Regions from separate parts of the Metabacillus sediminis genome, predicted to be linked through region 2. Evidence: riboswitches for the same ligand, from Rfam matches in the RefSeq annotation. Region 2 holds a riboswitch; the other holds the start of a gene.
The links. A riboswitch is a leader RNA that binds a small molecule or an ion and turns the genes downstream of it on or off. The one in region 2 is predicted to bind cyclic di-AMP.
Positions count from the first base shown of each region.

Region 1 (5,972 bases), 1.9 Mb from region 2:
ATGTGCCTGTAAAAACTGGATGGCTTCATTTGTTACCTGTTCGGCAGCTGTCGGAATATTAAGTGCCTCTTTTTGCAGATGAACCATCAATTCCTGAAAATACAGCTGCTGCCTAAGAGGGAAATCAGCGGACTGGCTTGTAATGCTCAGCAGGTTTTCAAGCAGTTTTTCCGCCGCCAGCGGATGTTCCAGCCGAGCCTTTTGCCTGATCCGAAATTGATATTCAGCAGGCTGTTCAAAATCAGCCTCTTTTTTTTGTGCATCTAGCCAGTTGTCATGCCCCTCATGATGGACACCAAATTCCCCTTCGGCTTTAAAATGCAGCCAATAAACCTCTGTATTCACTGTACTTTCCCGATGGCCATAATGCTCCCGGCCCGGAATCAGAACCAAGTATTCTCCATCCCTCACACTATAAGGAACTCCATTCTCCGTCATATGCAGTTCACCTTTCTTCACATACAGCATGTCAAATACACTGAATGTTCTTTTAAAATGGCGGTTTCCTGCTTTAAACGAAAATTGGCCGCCTTTTATAAAGGTTGGGAACGGCGGAATATGAAAAGTCAGAAAAGACATACAATAGCAAGCCCCTCTCAGGTCGTATTTTTCCAAGTTTAATCGGTTTGCTCTCTTTCTATTATAATCCAGCCGCTGTAAACTAGGAATCGCTGTATTATATACAGCAGGGGAGGAATACAGATTGACTAAAAATATAGATAAAAAACAATTAACTTTATTTGCTTTAACATGGCCGATTTTCATTGAAATTTTTCTTCATATGCTAATGGGAAACGCCGACACATTTATGCTGAGCCAATATACAGATGATTCAGTGGCAGCAGCGGGCGTGGCTAATCAGATTTTAAACCTGGTGATTGTCATGTTCGGATTTATTGCAACAGGGTCCGTCATCTTAATAACACAGAATATTGGAGCCGGGAAAGAACAAGCTGCTAAAGATGTGGCGATTATGTCGGTAATTGCCAATTTAATAATAGGACTGCTGGTCAGCATCGTTCTTTTTGCGTTTAGTAAACCCATTCTTCAAATCATGAACCTTTCCCCTTCTCTCTTGGAAGAAGGGAACAAATATTTAGGAATTGTCGGCACATTTATTTTCGTTCAAGCTTTAATCATGACAGGTGCCTCGATCCTGCGGAGCTACGGCTATACGAAGGATACCATGTTCGTGACCATCTGCATGAACGTGCTGAATATTTGCGGGAACTATTTACTGATTTTCGGAGCTTTCGGCTTTCCGGAAATGGGTATTCAGGGAGCAGCCGTTTCAACCGTGATTTCCAGAGTCTTAGGACTGATCGCTGTATCGGTACTCCTTATAAAAAGAATCCCGGCTTTAAAATCGAATTTGGCATTCCAATGGAGCCATTTAAAAAACCTGCTCAAAATCGGAATTCCCTCTGCAGGGGAACAGCTTGCCTATAACATGTCCCAGATGGCCATCACCTTCTTTATTGCCAAGATCGGAACTGAGGCATTGACCACAAAAATTTACGCACAAAACTTAATGATGTTTATCTTTCTTTTCAGCATCTCCGTCAGCCAGGGAACACAAATTCTCATTGGCAGAATGGTCGGGGCAAAAAAATATGAAGAAGCATATGAACGCTGCATGAAAAGTCTGTACCTTGCGATTGGTGCCTCTTTATTCATGGCGGTTATTGTGAGCACCTTCTCAGATAACCTGTTTGATTTATTCACCAACAATGAGGAAATCATTCAAACCGGCGGCATGCTGATTCTGCTGACCATTTTACTCGAGCCCGGCAGAGCCTTTAATCTCGTGATCATTGGAGCACTTAGAGCAGCCGGCGATGTGAAATTCCCTGTGTATATGGGACTGATTTCAATGTGGGGGATCAGCGTCCCGGTCGCCTATCTGCTTGGTGTTCACTTCGGTTACGGTCTTACAGGCATATGGATTGCCTTTATTCTCGATGAGTGGACAAGAGGCATTATGATGTACATCCGATGGAAATCAAGGAAATGGGTATCAAAAGGATTCGTAGAAAAGGGAAAAACCGCCCTGCAGGAGCAGACGGTTTAACTGGGAGAGCGCCGGTATGATGCCGGCGCTTTTTTACTTTTTTATTACCACTGTTATACTTGGTTGTTGATTTCCGCTGCAGGCGCTCGCTTTCCGCGGGGCGGGCGGTGAGCAACCTGCTGCGGAAATCCGCCAAAACCAATCCAATTTTAAAAGCGAAAAGAGCTTAGAAAACTCACTTTCCAGACTCCCCCTTTTGTTTGTTCGAAAAACTATTTGTGCCTCTCTGATGCCAATTCATCTACCTTCTCTTCAATCCTCTGAAGTCTAGCATTTCTGCTTTTCATTCCTTTAACGAACTTTACTGCAAACACAATGACAGCTGCAGCGAAACCGATAAGGATTAAAAAGGAAGCAAGCTGAAAAATGATATCGCCTATATTGTAATGCGCCTGAATAGTTGCCAGCATTGAAGTCTCTCATCTTAAAAAGCAAAGAGCCGATCAAATTGCTAATCAGCCCTTCCCTTTTTATTTTTTTAAATGATAAGGTACGGTAGTAATAATTACGTTCCTTCTATAAAGCAGGAATGCACGAATCAATAAGCTGGATTGATTGTGAAGAATATTGTGCCAGCCTTTTTTCGGGATAAATTGCGGGATGACCACTGTAACCTTGTAGTTGGATTCTCTCGCTTTTTTCTCCACCGTATCGACGAATTTCGTTAATGGATTAATGATGCTGCGGTAATGGGATTGCAGGGTAACAATCCGAACATCCGGCTGCCATTTTTTCCATTTTTCTTCAAACTTCCTCTCATCCTCGCGTTCAAATGAAATATACACAGCGATGATTTGATCCGGAGATAGAGATTTAGCATAGTTTAATGAATTTTCAACGACATGTGTGATCCCCGCAACAGGTACGATGATGACGTTCCCTTCAATTGGAACGGCCGGCTCGCACGTGGAAATTCTCAACTGGTCCCCAACAGCATCATAATGCTTCCTGATCTGGTGGAAAAGCAAGATAATGATTGGCAGGAACACCAGAATGGACCAAACCTGCCCGAATTTTGTTAAAAAGAAAATAATGGTTACAATGAAGCAGATCACTGCCCCAGTTGTATTGATAATAAATTTAGGCATCCAGCCTGCTGGTTTTTCACGCAGCCATTTTACCATCATTCCAGTTTGGGAAAGAGTAAATGGAATAAATACTCCAACTGCATAAAGCGGAATCAGGTGCTCTGTCTGCCCTTTAAATGCGATAATAAGGATAATAGACAAAATGGACAGAATGATAATTCCATTTGAATAGCCTAATCGGTCACCACGAACCGTAAACATCCTGGGGATGAACTTATCCTTCGCAAGATTTACTGCAAGAAGCGGGAATGCGGTGTAGCCTGTGTTCGCCGCTAAAATTAAGATCAGGGCAGTTGTCCCCTGAATAAAGTAATACATGAAGTTCCTGCCGAAGGTTTCTTCCGCAATTTGAGAAACGACCGTTACCTCTGCATTTGGAATAATTCCATAGTAGTAAGCTAAAAACACAATTCCAGTAAACAGAATCGCGAGCAGGGTTCCCATTGCGATTAGGGTTTTAGCCGCGTTATTAGGCGCGGGATTCTTAAAATTGGGAATCGCATTGGAAATTGCTTCAACCCCTGTCAGGGCTGAACTTCCTGATGCGAATGCTCTCAGTAAAATGAATAAACTGATTCCTGCAACAGGAGTACCGACCGGCGTATGGAGATCAGGTGATACATGACCTGTTAATATATTGTATATTCCCGCACCAATCAAAATGAATAAGGCAAAAACGAACAAGTAAACAGGATAAGCCAAAACAGAAGCAGATTCCGTTACTCCTCTTAAGTTTAATATAGTCAAAAGGATCACAAAGACAATGGCAATCTCAACATTGTAGGGATGCAAAGCCGGAAACGCAGATGTAATAGCATCCGTACCTGCAGAAACACTTACCGCAACCGTTAATATATAATCAACCAGCAAGGAACCGCCGGCAATCAGCCCCGGATTGACACCAAGGTTGTTTTTCGAAACAACATATGCTCCTCCTCCGTGAGGATACGCAAATATAATTTGACGATAGGATAATATAAGAGCTGTCAGTAGAACCAATACGCCTAATGCAATCGGAATCGAATACCAGAAGGCTGCTGCACTAATTGTCACAAGGACAATTAAGATCTGCTCCGGACCATATGCAACAGAAGACAGGGCATCAGATGAAAGGATGGCCAGAGCCTTCTTTTTGTTAAGCTTCTGTTCACCGAGCTCACCTGACTTTAATGGCCGCCCGATTAGAAGCCTTTTTAATGAATGAATCAAATTTTTCACCGCCATATAGTAGTAAACTTAAGTTGCCCTTTTTTACCCGTAAAAAATTAAAATCCTAACAATAAAAATGCCTGCAAGTCATCATTAACAGACTTGCAGACATGTAAATTCCTGTCTCACAAGCTCCACCTTCCTTCTCATATAACGCTGACGAGGTTAGCTGCCGGATTCGGGCCATTGAGTAGCCCTACCTGTTAAGGATTCACCCCAAGGATTCATTATGTAAAAATCCATTTGTAACGGGTCCCCCGCATCACACGATTTAAGCGATTTAGAAACATGAAACCGTTGATTATCATACTCCCCTCAATAGGAAATGTAAATAAAAATTTTCGCTTTATTTTCGAATGGCTAAATAGAAATAAAAACGTTCCGAATCGGAAACAATAAATCATAAAAAGATTGGAGGAAAGACCATGTTTAAAGAAAAGAAACCATTATTAACTGATGAATTCTTAGACGCTGTAGAAAAGGAAATCTCGGATTTATTCGGAGTTCAATCAATTGAGGATAATGAGATGCCATCAGAGGGCGCACTGGCTGATCAATAAAAAAGAGCATCAGGAGAAGATGCTCTTTTTACAAATACCGTGACTATTTTATTTCAAATTCCGCTGCCAGATCAGCCTTCATGTTTAACTCGTTTTGAACGTCCTTAACCACTCTGTATTTTCCGGCAGGCAGCTCCGATGTATTCAGCGTTAATGTTTGGGATTCTCCAGGAAGTATGTTAACTCCTACACTATTAAATGCCATATCGAGATTGACCAGTTTCCATTTCCATCCCGTCCATTTTTCGTAATGATACGATACTCCTGTTAATAATTCCTGCGGACCGTAATTTTCCAGTGTTAATTGAAGGCTGTCCGATTTCGTTATCTGTTTTTTATTTAAGGATACCTTTGCATTGATTTCCGCTGTTGGGACGTAAATGAGCTCAACGGCTGTATCCTCTACCTGTCCTTTATCCCCGAGAATTTCAATACTGAGCACATACAGAGCATTTTCTTTGTCAGGCAGTCCAGTAGAGAAGTTTTCCATTTTTGCTGTTTTTTCCGCAATCAATTTAAATTTTTTGTAATTCCGATCTCTTTCCGTCAGCTGATACCGGATGGTTTTCTCTGCAGAAGACACTTTTAGCACAGCATGTACAGGGGATTTCGCCGACATATAGTACCCCGAGGTGTCAAAGTGGAAACCTCCTCTTCTTTTAAAATACTTTCCGGTATGCGGACCGTATTCTGTTTTTTTGTGAATATTGCCTGGCCAAACAAAGTATTCATGTTCCTTGCCAGGAGCTCCGATTTGAGAAGGCAGCTGATCCTCAGCAGAAGCTGATCCTTGAGCTTCCTTAGTTGAACAACCGGACAGTGCCAATAATGCAAACATGAAAAAGGCCATGATTTTTTTTAGCTTCATGAATTCTCTCCCTTATTTAGTAGTCGAATCGCTTCCAATGAAAGCAGAAACAGGAGTAAGGAAAAAGCGTTACATTATCAAATTAGTCGACTTCGGATGGTAAAAGTTTCAAAATCAGCCATTTAACCGCTCATTTCTTGTGCTGTCTGCCTCCCTTTGCCTATAATGACGATAAA
Region 1 is NZ_CP147407.1:1,209,782-1,215,753, reverse strand. It holds gene WCV65_RS06450 (AraC family transcriptional regulator) at 1-579, opposite strand, end outside; gene WCV65_RS06445 (MATE family efflux transporter) at 704-2,071, shown strand; gene WCV65_RS06440 (hypothetical protein) at 2,284-2,481, opposite strand; gene WCV65_RS06435 (APC family permease) at 2,542-4,368, opposite strand; cyclic di-AMP (ydaO/yuaA leader) riboswitch at 4,507-4,656, opposite strand; gene WCV65_RS06430 (hypothetical protein) at 4,794-4,928, shown strand; gene WCV65_RS06425 (immunoglobulin-like domain-containing protein) at 4,972-5,796, opposite strand.
Region 1: linked by a shared signal. The riboswitch ahead of WCV65_RS06435 (APC family permease) and the one ahead of WCV65_RS17640 (TrkA family potassium uptake protein) in region 2 are both predicted to bind cyclic di-AMP.

Region 2 (5,972 bases):
AGTTAAAAAGGTTCTTGAACAGGGAAATGATTTAATGATGTATCTGGTTGGGGTAGTCATGAAGTTTGCCCCGTACGGTACGTTTGGATTGATTGCGACAGCAGTAGGCAGCCAGGGTTTTGATGCTATCAAAGCAATGGGGCTTTATTTTATCGTTGTCGTACTGGCTCTTGTCATTCATGCATTCCTTACGTATGGTTCAAGCATCATGTTTTTGGCAAAAAAGAGCCCGGTTTGGTTCTTTAAAGGCTTTGCTCCCGCGATGACAGTTGGGTTCAGTACATCCAGCAGTAATGCGACCTTGCCGGTATCTATGGAAACGGCTCAAAAAAATCTTGGTGTTCCTAAACAAATCAGCGGCTTCGTACAGCCTCTCGGTGCTACCATTAATATGGATGGTACAGCGATTATGCAGGGGGTTGCCACTGTATTCATCGCACAGGTATATGGACAGGATCTAACAGTTACACAGCTATTAACCGTTGTCCTTACAGCGGTGCTTGCAAGTATCGGCACGGCAGGAGTTCCTGGGGTCGGACTGATTATGCTTGCACTGGTATTAAATTCAGTTAATCTCCCGGTAGAAGGGATTGCTCTTATTCTTGGAATTGACCGTCTATTGGATATGGCTCGTACTACAGTGAACATCACTGGGGATGCTGCGTGTGCGGTAATTGTAGCCGAATCGGAAAAGAAAAATGGGAGTATACCTCCCGATAATAAAATAGCGGAGAGTACGTAATAGGAAAAACCTGCAGCCGGCATGCTGCAGGTTTTTTCATGCTTCACCAATAAATATAAGGTTGAATACTTGTCCGCTTCGGGCGTATAGTAGAATATAAGATTGTTTGAAAAGCAAAGGAGCGTCAAATGAAAGAATTTATATTTGGTATTTTAGAAATGTTAGCGGATTTGGGGTATTTCGGGATTGCTATCGGTCTGATGATTGAAATCATCCCGAGCGAAATTGTCCTGGGATATGGGGGCTATCTGATCTCATTGGGAAGAATCGAAATGTTTGGAGCGGTTATAGCCGGAGTGATCGGAGGGACTTTTGCTCAGCTTTTCCTGTATTGGCTTGGGTATTTTGGAGGCCGGCCAATTCTTGAAAAGTACGGTAAATATCTTCTCATTAAAAAGAAGCACCTTGATATGTCAGAAGAATGGTTTGAAAAATATGGAACCGGTGTTATTTTTTCAGCAAGGTTTATTCCGGTTGTAAGACATGCCATTTCCATTCCGGCGGGGATCGCTAAAATGCCTGTCTGGAAGTTTACTCTTTATACAATCGCTGCTATTATTCCGTGGACCATTCTCTTTCTGTTTTTGGGTATACAGCTGGGAAGCAATTGGATGCATATTAAGGAATATGCCCAGCCATTTATTATTCCGATTGTTATTATTTTTATTTTGGTTATGGCCGTTTATCTTTTTGCTAAAAGTTCAAAAAAACGCAAAACCATTTAAACTCTGCCGATGTTTGCAGGGTTTTTTCTTTTGGCTAAGTTAATGTATGCTGCTGATGAATGAATAGCAGATATTAACTTAGCTTTTCTTTTAAAAGCGGGAACGGCCAGGTTAAAAATACCTGCAAAAGTAAGAGGCTTAAATAGATGGAAGGAAGAAGGACTAGGCCGGTTATAAGAGCATGTTATCTGTATGATCGTCAAATAAAAACAATTTAACAATCTTTGTTTGGTTTAAGGACATTTTTACTCTTTACTATCGAATCAATCAAAGGTAAGATACTTTCGTACCATTCAAAATTATATGTTTCACTTACCTTTATCGCTCAATCCTTTTGGAGCGGGGGACCCGTTATTGTGTGGTGGCTATTGCCTTCACTTGGGGTGAATTCTTCTTATTAGAAAGGGCTACTTCATGCCCTAACCCGACAGCTAACCTCGTAAGCGTAATGGAGAGGCAGATGAAACTTGTGTTCGTAAACGGCACAGGGACACTCCTCTGTGCTTTTTTGTGCATTTTTTAAGGATTCTACATAAAGGGAGATTTCATCAGTGAGTAAACAATTTGCTGTTTTCGGACTAGGAAGGTTTGGCGGAAGTCTTGTAAAAGAGTTTCATGATCTGGGCAGGGAGGTCCTGGCTGTTGATAAAAATATAGATAAGGTCCATCAATACGCACCATATGCTACCCATTCCGTTCAGGCGAATTCCATGGATGAGGAAGCGCTGAAGCAGCTTGGGGTCAGTAATGTGGATCACGCTTTTGTTTCATTGGGAGACGATATTGAGGGAAGTATTTTAACTTCCTTACTGCTTATAGAGCTTGGAATATCCGAGGTATGGGCAAAGGCGCAAAATGATTACCATCAGCGGGTGCTTGAAAAAATCGGAGTTACACGTGTCATTCATCCGGAACGGGATATGGCGAAAAGAATTGCCCACCATATCATTTCAGAAAAAATGATTGATTATATTGAGCTATCAAAAGAGCATAGTATGGTGGAATTAGTCGCAACTGATAAAATAAACCGTAAATCCTTAAATGACCTGGACATTCGGGCCAAATTCGCCTGCAATATCGTTGGGATCCAGAGAAATGAAGATATGATTGTTTCTCCAGCAGCTGAAGAAACGGTGGAAAAAGGTGATATCCTGCTTGTTATCGGAAAAAATAAAGATATAGCCCGTTTTGAAGAGGAAGGAATGTAGCGAATGAAGATGCCTAAAGTCATTAAACTTAAACCTTCGCAACTGCTTGTTCTAACATTTGCTATTGGTATTGCTGCCGGCACTTGTCTGCTAAAACTTCCGATATCCACTACTCAAGGAATCTCATGGGTCGATTCATTGTTTGTCGCTACATCTGCTATGACTGTAACAGGTCTTTCCTCCGTAGATCCGAGCACAGCGTTTACTACGTTTGGTCAAACCGTTGTTGCTCTGCTGATTCAGATTGGCGGCTTGGGAATCATGTCATTTGCCGTCCTGATCTACATGATGCTTGGAAGAAAAGTGGGGATTAAAGACCGGATTGTGATGCAGCAGGCATTGAATCAGACGAACATAGGCGGGGTTATCCGGCTTGTGAAGTATATGTTCATATTTGCATTTGCTATTGAATTTGTTGCCATGATTTTTTTATCTATTGTATGGGTTCCTGAACTAGGATGGAAAAAAGGTTTGTTCTATGGATTTTTCCACGCAATTTCTGCCTTTAATAATGCAGGATTCGGACTTTTCTCTAATAACTTAATCAACTATGTTGGGAACCCGATTATCAATATCGTTATTAGCGGCCTGTTTATTGTGGGAGGAATTGGTTTTACTGTGCTGGTGGATATGTGGCAGAAGAAGAAGTTCAAAAAATTCAGCCTGCATACAAAAATTATGCTGGTTGCAACACTTGTAATTAATCTTGTATCTATGCTGATTCTTTTTGTTCTGGAATATGGAAACCCTGGTACGCTTGGAGGGCTCTCACTGGGAGATAAGCTGTGGGCATCCTGGTTTCAGGCCGTTTCTCCAAGAACTGCAGGGTTCAATACACTTGATATCGGAGCCATGCATGAAGCATCTCTCTTTTTTGTCATGATTCTAATGTTCATAGGAGCGGGAAGTGCTTCAACAGGGGGCGGAATCAAACTGACCACAGCTATTGTTATTTTTCTGGCTACCCTGACCTTCTTAAAGGGGAGAAAGGAAATCACCATTGGCAGACGTGCTCTTGATGGAGGTTACATTGTAAGAGCTCTATCCATTACCATCATATCCATCCTTTTTATCATGGGAGCAGTCTTCCTGATGACGATTACAGAAAATGAATCGTTTTTGGAAATTGTATTTGAAGTAGTCTCAGCATTTGGTACAGTAGGGCTCTCTATGGGAGTTACGGCTAACTTTACAGACTTTGGTAAAATCGTTCTCGTATTTATTATGTTCCTCGGCAAGCTTGGACCGTTAACTCTTATTTATTCTCTTGCTACACCTTCTGGAAATGAGATTGTGCGTTACCCGAAAGAGGATATCTTAACTGGATAATGAAAGATAAGTTTCAGCCGTATAAACAAAGCCCGCTTGTAATAAGCGGACTTTGTTTACTTATAGCTGAGATAAAATCATCGAGCAGAGAACACCTAAAGAAGTAATCATTCCCACGACAGGACCTCCTTCTTCATAGGCTTCCGGCATCATAGTGGAAGCAACCATTGCGATAATTCCACCAGCAGCGAAGGCACCTATTGAAGCCGTGAAAACAGGTGAAGCATTTTGCAGAAGGGAGTAGCCGAGCAATGAACTGACCGTAGCTAGGACAACTACGATTACCCACATAAATAAAATTTTCTTTCGCGAATACCCATCTTTTATCAAACCAGTTGTACTGGATAATCCTTCAGGAAAATTACTGATGAACACAGCAATTACCATCAAAACACTAACTGAGCCTTGCTGCAGAATACTTACTCCAATAATGACCGATTCAGGAACGGCATCAATAATTGTTCCTATAAAAATTGATACCCCGGAATGATTTTCAGGGTTTTCCTTGGACCGCTTTCTCTGATGCCCGCCTTTGTTTGCAATAATGAGCTCGCTTACCGTAAAAAGCAATGCGCCTGCAATGAAGCCTATCGTCGTTGAAGTGATTCCTCCTCCATCCAAAGACTCTTCCAGCAGATCAAATGAAGCAGCCCCAATCAAGACTCCTGTTCCAAATGACATGATCCATCCAACCATCCGCGGAGGAATTCGTTTAAGCATTCCTAATAGCGCGCCAATTAAAATGGACGATCCCGCAAAAGCGCCCCATAGTGCTGCCTGCCCCATATTTTCACCAGCCGTTTCCTTAAGTGTCTATTCTATCCTTACCCCAAGGAGAAAAACTGTATTCCTTTCTGATATCAAAAAAGCTGAAGGAGAGTTCCCTTCAGCTTTTAGCAGCATTATTTTTTAACGATGTATTGTTCAATTTCATCCAGCATCTTGTTTGCAGCCAAAACACCGCCTGCTGTATTCCAAATGGCATCATCAACTTTGTAGGCTTTGCCGTTTTTCACAGCACTAAGGTTTTGCCAAAGAGGGTCCTTTGTGAATTCTTCTTCTGTTTTTACCGCTTCTGTATCTCCCTCAGGAGCATAAGTGAAATAGAAGAGCAAATCTCCATCCATTTGCGGGATCGCTTCCTTGCCTACTTCTCTTACAAACAGATCTTCCTGATTATCAGCAAACAGCTTATCCGTTGCTTCAGGGTACTTGATTCCCAGCTGATCAAAGATAACTCCTGAGAACGTGTCCTTGTAATAAACGCGGGTTTTTCCTGCCATAAAGCGGACGACTGAAACCTTTTGGGAAAGTTTATCTCCGCCTTCTTTTTTGATGGAGTCAATTCGTGCATCGAATTCTGCAATGACTTTCTTTCCTTCTTCTTCACGATCCAAAGCCTTGGAATAAAGGGAGAAGTTTTCCTTCCAATCCCCGCGAAGCGTTTCGGCGAAGACAGTCGGCGCGATGGCGCTCAATTTTTCGTAAACCGCTTCCTGGCGCATTTTATTTCCGATAATCAAGTCAGGCTTTAGGGCAGCAATGGCCTCTACGTTAACTTCACTTTCTGTTCCTACTACTTTCACATCTTTCATATCGTCCTTAATATGATCGTACCAAGGATTTCCAAGCCAGGATTGAACCGCTCCAACAGGTTTAACCCCCATTGCCAGCGCTGCTTCAGTCCCTTCATTTGTTAAAACAACAACCCGTTCAGGCTTTTTCGGGATTTTTGCTTCGCCCATGGCATGCTTCACTTGATACCCTTCTTCTGGACTCGCTTCTTCCTTTTTACTTTCTGTATTGCCGCCGCAGGCTGCCAGCAGCAGGGTAAGAGCAAGAATTAATGCGGTGATGCTAAACCAGGATTTTCTGTATGTACGACTCATCTATAAACCCCCCATATGATAATGATTTTCATTTACAAGTAAAATAATAAGTCGCTTTTGTATGCGATGTCAACACGTA
Region 2 is NZ_CP147407.1:3,368,686-3,374,657, reverse strand. It holds gene WCV65_RS17650 (dicarboxylate/amino acid:cation symporter) at 1-742, shown strand, start outside; gene WCV65_RS17645 (DedA family protein) at 871-1,467, shown strand; cyclic di-AMP (ydaO/yuaA leader) riboswitch at 1,780-1,928, shown strand; gene WCV65_RS17640 (TrkA family potassium uptake protein) at 2,019-2,675, shown strand; gene WCV65_RS17635 (TrkH family potassium uptake protein) at 2,679-4,004, shown strand; gene WCV65_RS17630 (ZIP family metal transporter) at 4,065-4,790, opposite strand; gene WCV65_RS17625 (iron-siderophore ABC transporter substrate-binding protein) at 4,907-5,893, opposite strand.